2 linked regions of the Parasedimentitalea psychrophila genome follow. Each later gene encodes a partner of the first gene's protein in a complex. Links are inferred from orthologs where the notes say so. Each region holds a gene or a part of one and is shown on either strand. Other genes may lie near its edges. The genes, in order: groL and metK.

Region 1 (3,262 bases):
GTATAACAGCAATCATCGAACCCCGAACACCCATGCTACTACCCCCAGATCGCGACAAAAAGGGCCGCCCCAAGGCGACCCCAATTGTCAAATCCAATGCGGTAAACCGCGCGGCGGCCGGTCGTTTATCACCGGCAATCCGATATCTTTGCGCATATGGTCGCTCATCGGCGGCGACAGCATGGCCACCGGAGTCTTGCGCACCATCAGATGTCGCAGCAAGGCGCTCAGCACCTGCCACTTGCCAAAGTCGGCGGTGATTTGCAGTAACGCGGTATTCAGATCCGCAAACGGCGATCTGGATTCAAGTCGTGTCATGATGTTTAGCCCCTGCATAAAACACAGGGCTCCTTGGGTTGAGTTGAGATTTGGTTGGGCAGAGAGCAGACGGCAGATAGCCGCGGCTCAGGCCCAATTCAGGCCCGGTCAGGCTTCAGATGTGAAGAGACGTGTTGCCGGTAAGGCAGGATCAGCAGGTTCGCTGGGCCTGCGTTATGACCCATCGGCCAGCAAAGCGAAGACGAGAACATGTTGCAATATGGATCATGAGACGCCTCCTGTGGCTATGGGTTGAACACAAGGACGCGGATAGCAGAAAAGGCATCACAACCATAGGGGGAAAATAACTGAGGGTGAAAAATGTTGCCCATGCGCAACAGGCGCCCGCGACAATGGGCCGACGTAAATGCACCATCCCAGTTGCTTTTGGTGTCTATTCCCTGACCTGAAATTTCTTCTTTGTAAAAATACTCTCGCCGAAGGCAGCCCGGCCTGGCGGGCTCAAACAAAAATGGGGCCGCCCGAAGGCGACCCCAATTCATCCGGTAGGATGGCGTGATTTACCCGCCCAGCAGGCCTGCCAAAAGGAAGGCCGCCTGTCGGGCTTCATAAGTCCAGAGGACTTGTGATTACATCATGCCGCCCATGCCGCCCATGCCGCCCATGTCAGGCATGCCGCCACCGGCGCCCTCTTTGGATGGCTTGTCAGCGATCATTGCTTCGGTGGTGATCAGCAGACCAGCAATCGAAGCCGCATCTTCCAGAGCGGTGCGAACCACTTTGGCCGGATCGATCACGCCGAATGCGAACATGTCGCCATATTCTTCGGTCTGAGCGTTGAAGCCAAAGGTGACATCGTCGCTCTCGCGCACTTTGCCAGCCACAACCGCACCGTCAACACCAGCATTTTCGGCGATCTGACGCAGCGGAGCTTCCAGAGCTTTGCGCACGATGACGATACCTGCGTTCTGGTCAGCATTGGCGCCTTCCAGACCGATCAGACCTTTGCCAGCCTGAACCAGAGCAACACCACCACCAACGATGACGCCTTCTTGCACAGCAGCGCGAGTCGCGTTCAGTGCATCGTCAACGCGGTCTTTACGCTCTTTGACTTCCACTTCGGTCATGCCACCAACGCGGATAACAGCAACACCGCCGGCCAGTTTGGCAACGCGCTCTTGCAGCTTCTCTTTGTCGTAATCCGACGAAGTTTCTTCGATCTGGGTGCGGATCTGAGCAACACGTGCTTCGATCTCAGCTTTTTCGCCAGCACCGTCGATGATAGTGGTCTCATCTTTGGTGATTTCGATCTTCTTGGCAGTGCCCAGCATGTCCATGGTGACGGACTCAAGCTTCATGCCCAGATCTTCGGAGATCACCTGACCACCGGTCAGAATGGCGATGTCCTGCAGCATGGCTTTGCGGCGATCGCCGAAACCAGGTGCTTTGACAGCCGCAATCTTCAGGCCGCCGCGCAGTTTGTTGACAACCAGAGTTGCCAGCGCTTCGCCTTCGATGTCTTCAGCAATGATCAGCAGCGGCTTCTGGCTCTGGATCACCTGCTCGAGCAGTGGCACCATCGACTGCAGCGACGACAGTTTCTTTTCGTGCAGCAGGATCATGCAGTCTTCGAGGTCTGCAATCATCTTGTCAGGATTGGTGACAAAGTAAGGCGACAGGTAGCCGCGGTCGAACTGCATGCCTTCGACAACATCGGTCTCTGTTTCCAGGCCTTTGTTCTCTTCGACGGTGATAACACCTTCGTTACCAACCTTCTGCATCGCATCCGCAATCTGCTGACCAATGGCGGCTTCGCCGTTGGCAGAGATGGTGCCGACCTGAGCAACTTCAGCGGTGTCTTTAACTTCACGTGACGCCGCTTTGATCGCTGCAACAACGTTGGAAGTTGCCAGATCGATGCCGCGCTTCAGATCCATTGGGTTCAGGCCAGCAGCAACCTGCTTCAGACCTTCGCGAACAATCGCCTGGGCCAGAACGGTGGCAGTGGTGGTGCCGTCGCCAGCTTCGTCGTTGGTGCGCGACGCAACTTCTTTGAGCATCTGAGCGCCCATGTTTTCGAACTTGTCTTCCAGTTCGATTTCTTTGGCAACGGTCACACCATCTTTGGTGATGCGCGGTGCGCCAAAGGATTTGTCGATAACCACGTTACGGCCTTTGGGGCCCAGGGTTACTTTGACAGCGTCAGCCAGAATGTTGACGCCGGCCAACATACGGTTGCGGGCATCGGTGTCGAATTTGACGTCCTTAGCAGCCATGTTTTATTCTCCTCGAGAAAATCTGTGTTTGTGAGCGATAGTGGGATCAGAGACGCCGGGTGGCTTACTCGATGATACCCATGATGTCGCTTTCTTTCATCATCAGCAGCTCTTCGCCGTCGACGGTGACTTCGGTGCCGGACCATTTGCCGAACAGGATCGTGTCGCCTGCTTTTACCGACATGTCGATCAGCTCACCGCTGTCCTTGCGAGCGCCTTCGCCGATTGCGACGACTTGGCCTTCGCTTGGCTTTTCCTTGGCGGATTCAGGAATGATCAGTCCACCAGAAGTTTTTTCGTCACTTTCAGTGCGACGAACCAGAACGCGGTCGTGAAGCGGTTTCAATGCCATCTTTGCAGCTCCTTTAAAGGATCAAAGGTTATAATTCCAAGACACCCTACGCCGTGGCAGGGGCCGTTATCACTCACATCAAGTGAGTGCTAACGAGGGATAGCTAGGCAGTGCATAGGCAGGTGTCAACATCACCCGCGCAGTTTTTTCAGACCTTTGCCTGCTGCCAGCTGTAAGCCCAGTGCTTCAAGCCGTCCGAGCCCTGCGGCGCCAGCGCATAAACGCCGATCGAGACCTTCTCGAACCAGCCATAATGGTTATCGCGCATTAAACCTGTGGCCGCGGCAACGCCGGTGGCTGATGCCACGTCCCGCCCCCTCGCCGGGCTGTTTTCGGCCAGATAGGCAGCGCAGCG
Region 2 (3,172 bases), 170 kb from region 1 along the record:
TGCCTTTGAAGCGGCCATAAAAATTGCGCCAGGGGGCGCCGCTTTGATGGCCAGTGCCGGCAGGCATATCACTGGATGTATCACTGGTCTCGTCACTGGATGTATCACTGGGGATCTGATCGTCGGACATCTGGCAGGTTTCCTGTTGGGCCGCAGCGGCAATACTGGCAGCCCCTGTGCCGCAACTGCCCAGCCGGGTCAAGTCACAGCGGTCGGCTCAGTGCGCCACCGGATCTTCGCGCAGCACGCCTGCGGCAATTAATTTCAATCGAGAAGGGTACCATTCCCCATCCGAATCAACCCGCAGCGTTTCGATTGCAAACCCGGCATCGACACCCCGGTCGACCAAATAGCTGAGATGTTGATAGATCTCGGTCTGGGTGTCCTCATAGATCCAACTGCCAAAATCAAACGGCGTCTTCCAGCCCTCATCATCGTTCCAACTTTCATAATAGTTCTTGACCGACCTGGGTGCCCAACGTCGCTGATGAAAGCCCATTTTCGACCCCAGGGTCATTCTGCGTCTGCTGCCTGCAAGGAACAGATCCACACAGGCGCTGACACATTGCCCTGAAACCGTGGTGTTGAGCCCGAAATCAATGACGATCCATGCCATTTCCTCACCTGCAAAAACGCTGCCGCCACTGCTGTTCAGTCGCAGTTCGGTCACATCAGGGTGCTTGTGCAACATGTCTTTCAAAGCCTCGATGTCATCGACGGTCATCTCCGCTTCTTTACCCAAACCCTGTGTTTCGGTGTCATAGATCAGCACCTGCCCTTCGAGAGAAAATTTCTCGGACTTAGGGCCTTTGGCTGCCAGCGGCAGTGCCATAACACAAAAAATTCCGACAAGAACAAAACGAAACATACAAGCTCCAGACCGCAAATGGCTCCTGAAGGAATGCTAGGCTCAGACCCTGACGCTGTCCAACACTCAAATATCGCGCATGAAATATCCGAACACTGAAAAACAAAAAGGCGGACACCCGGCCCGCCTTTTCAATCTTCAGGAAATTGAGATCAAACCGACTTTCTCAGAGCCTCGACCAGATCTGTCTTTTCCCAGCTAAAGCCACCATCGGCCTCAGGCTCGCGGCCAAAGTGACCGTAAGCTGCGGTGCGCTGGTAGATTGGCCTGTTCAGAGCCAGATGCTGGCGGATGCCGCGCGGCGTCAGGTCCATCACCTGGTCGATTGCCTTCTCTATGGCATCAGGCGCCACTTCGCCGGTGCCATGCATGTCAGCATAGATCGACAGAGGTCTGGAGACACCAATGGCATAAGACAGCTGAATGGTGCAGCGTTCGGCCAGACCGGCGGCAACCACGTTCTTTGCCAGATAGCGGGCAGCATAGGCCGCCGAGCGGTCAACCTTGGTCGGATCCTTGCCCGAGAAGGCACCGCCGCCATGTGGTGCAGCGCCGCCATAGGTATCCACGATGATCTTGCGCCCTGTCAGGCCAGCATCCCCATCGGGGCCGCCGATGACAAATTTGCCGGTTGGGTTGACGTGCCACTGGGTGGCCTCGGTCAGCCAGCCTTCGGGCAGCACCTCGGTGATATAGGGCAACACCAGCGCCCGGATATCGTTTGAGGTCAGGGTTTCGTCCAGATGCTGAGTTGACAGCACGACCGAGCTGACGCCAACCGGTTTGCCGTCTTCATAGATCACCGACAGCTGCGATTTGGCATCAGGGCCAAGCGTCGGCTCGCTGCCATCCTTGCGCACTTCGGCCAGACGCCGCAGGATCGCATGGGCATACTGGATCGGGGCGGGCATCAGTTCCGGGGTTTCCCTGGTGGCATAGCCAAACATGATGCCCTGATCGCCGGCCCCTTCGTCTTTGTCGCCAGCGGCATCGACACCCTGGGCAATATGGGCCGATTGCTCGTGCAGCAGGTTGGTTATTTCCACCGTTTCGTGGTGGAACTTTTCCTGTTCATATCCAATGTCTTTGATACAGGCGCGGGTGATGTCTTCGATGCGGCCCATGTAATCGTGCAGTTTGTCCTGGTCGGAGAGGCCGACCTCTCCCCCAATGATCACACGGTTGGTGGTTGCAAAGGTCTCAGCCGCGACGCGGGCTTCGGGTTCTTCGGCCAGAAAGGCATCCAGAACAGCATCCGAGATGCGGTCGCAGACCTTGTCCGGATGGCCTTCGGAAACGGATTCCGAAGTGAAGATATAATTCTTACGGGTCATGAAAGTGCTCCAGTGGGGTTCGCCTACCACGTCAGGAAGCCGTTGTGGTGGGTATCGGGTTGAAATACGCGCCCTTTGAGCGGTGGTCAATCACTATCCGGCAAAGGTTAAGCGGCCGTTAGAATGGCCGATGACGCCTGTTTCTTGCCACCACAAAGCCAGCCAGCAGCAGCAACAGCACAAAGACAGGCAGGTCGCCGGTGCGGCTATACAGGGTCGGCGCCAGCGGCTGCGGCAACCTCGCATCGACAAAACCCGCCTCGCCCTGAGCGAGGCTCTCGCGGATGCGGCCATAGCCGTCGATCATCGCCGAGACCCCGGTATTGGCCACCCGGATCATCGGCAAGCCCTGTTCGGCCGCCCGCATCCGGGCCTGCACCAAGTGCTGATAGGGACCGGAGTAGGTGCCGAACCAGGCATCGTTGGTGATCTGGATCAGCATATCGGCCCGCGCGGGTGCGGCGTTCAACAGCTGCGGAAACACCGCTTCATAGCAGATCAGCGGCAGCGCTTTACCGATCGCAAGATCCAAGATCTGTGGCCCCGGCCCTGCGGCATAGCCAGATCCGGTTTGCGAGGCAAAACCGGAAATGCCAAACCGCGCCAGCACGTCACCAAAGGGCACATATTCGCCAAAGGGCACCAGATGGGCCTTGTCGTAGATCTGGCCCGGCGCGCCCAAAGCATCCAGCACCATCAGGGAATTGAAATACCGCTGGTCTTGGTAACGCTGGATGCCAGTGATCACCGGCACCCCATCCGCCGCCTCTGCAATTGCCGCCAGGATATCATCTGCCGTATTCAGCAATTGCGGCACTGCGGTTTCGGGCCAGACAATCAGATCCGGCCGCGGTTGGGCGCTGGTATAGGACAATTGTCGGCGCACAAAACCCCAGCGGTATTCGGGATGCCATTTCTGGTCCTGCGGAGCGTTGGGCTGCACCAGCCGCACCGTTTTGGCCGTCAAAAC

The links.
Region 2: the proteins of groL (region 1) and metK are in contact, whole or in part, in a cryo-EM structure (PDB 8P4O), measured with the Escherichia coli proteins. The link is inferred for Parasedimentitalea psychrophila from one-to-one orthologs.

What each region holds. Positions count from the first base shown.
Region 1 is NZ_CP127247.1:2,491,745-2,495,006, reverse strand. What follows is about bases 233-3,171. They hold groL (chaperonin GroEL), read right to left. Parts: upstream 2,556-3,171; coding sequence 909-2,555; downstream 233-908. Other genes in these bases: QPJ95_RS12125 (DUF2161 domain-containing phosphodiesterase), read right to left, coding at 3,056-3,171; QPJ95_RS12130 (co-chaperone GroES), read right to left, coding at 2,620-2,907; QPJ95_RS12140 (hypothetical protein), read right to left, coding at 233-318. Outside these bases: more of QPJ95_RS12140, read right to left, coding at 88-232; more of QPJ95_RS12125, read right to left, coding at 3,172-3,262.
Region 2 is NZ_CP127247.1:2,325,396-2,328,567, reverse strand. What follows is about bases 112-2,960. They hold metK (methionine adenosyltransferase), read right to left. Parts: upstream 2,203-2,960; coding sequence 1,021-2,202; downstream 112-1,020. Other genes in these bases: lnt (apolipoprotein N-acyltransferase), read right to left, coding at 2,321-2,960; QPJ95_RS11335 (COG3904 family protein), read right to left, coding at 218-868; trmB (tRNA (guanine(46)-N(7))-methyltransferase TrmB), read right to left, coding at 112-130. In the rest of the region: more of trmB, read right to left, coding at 1-111; more of lnt, read right to left, coding at 2,961-3,172. UniProt on the Escherichia coli protein: Catalyzes the formation of S-adenosylmethionine (AdoMet) from methionine and ATP.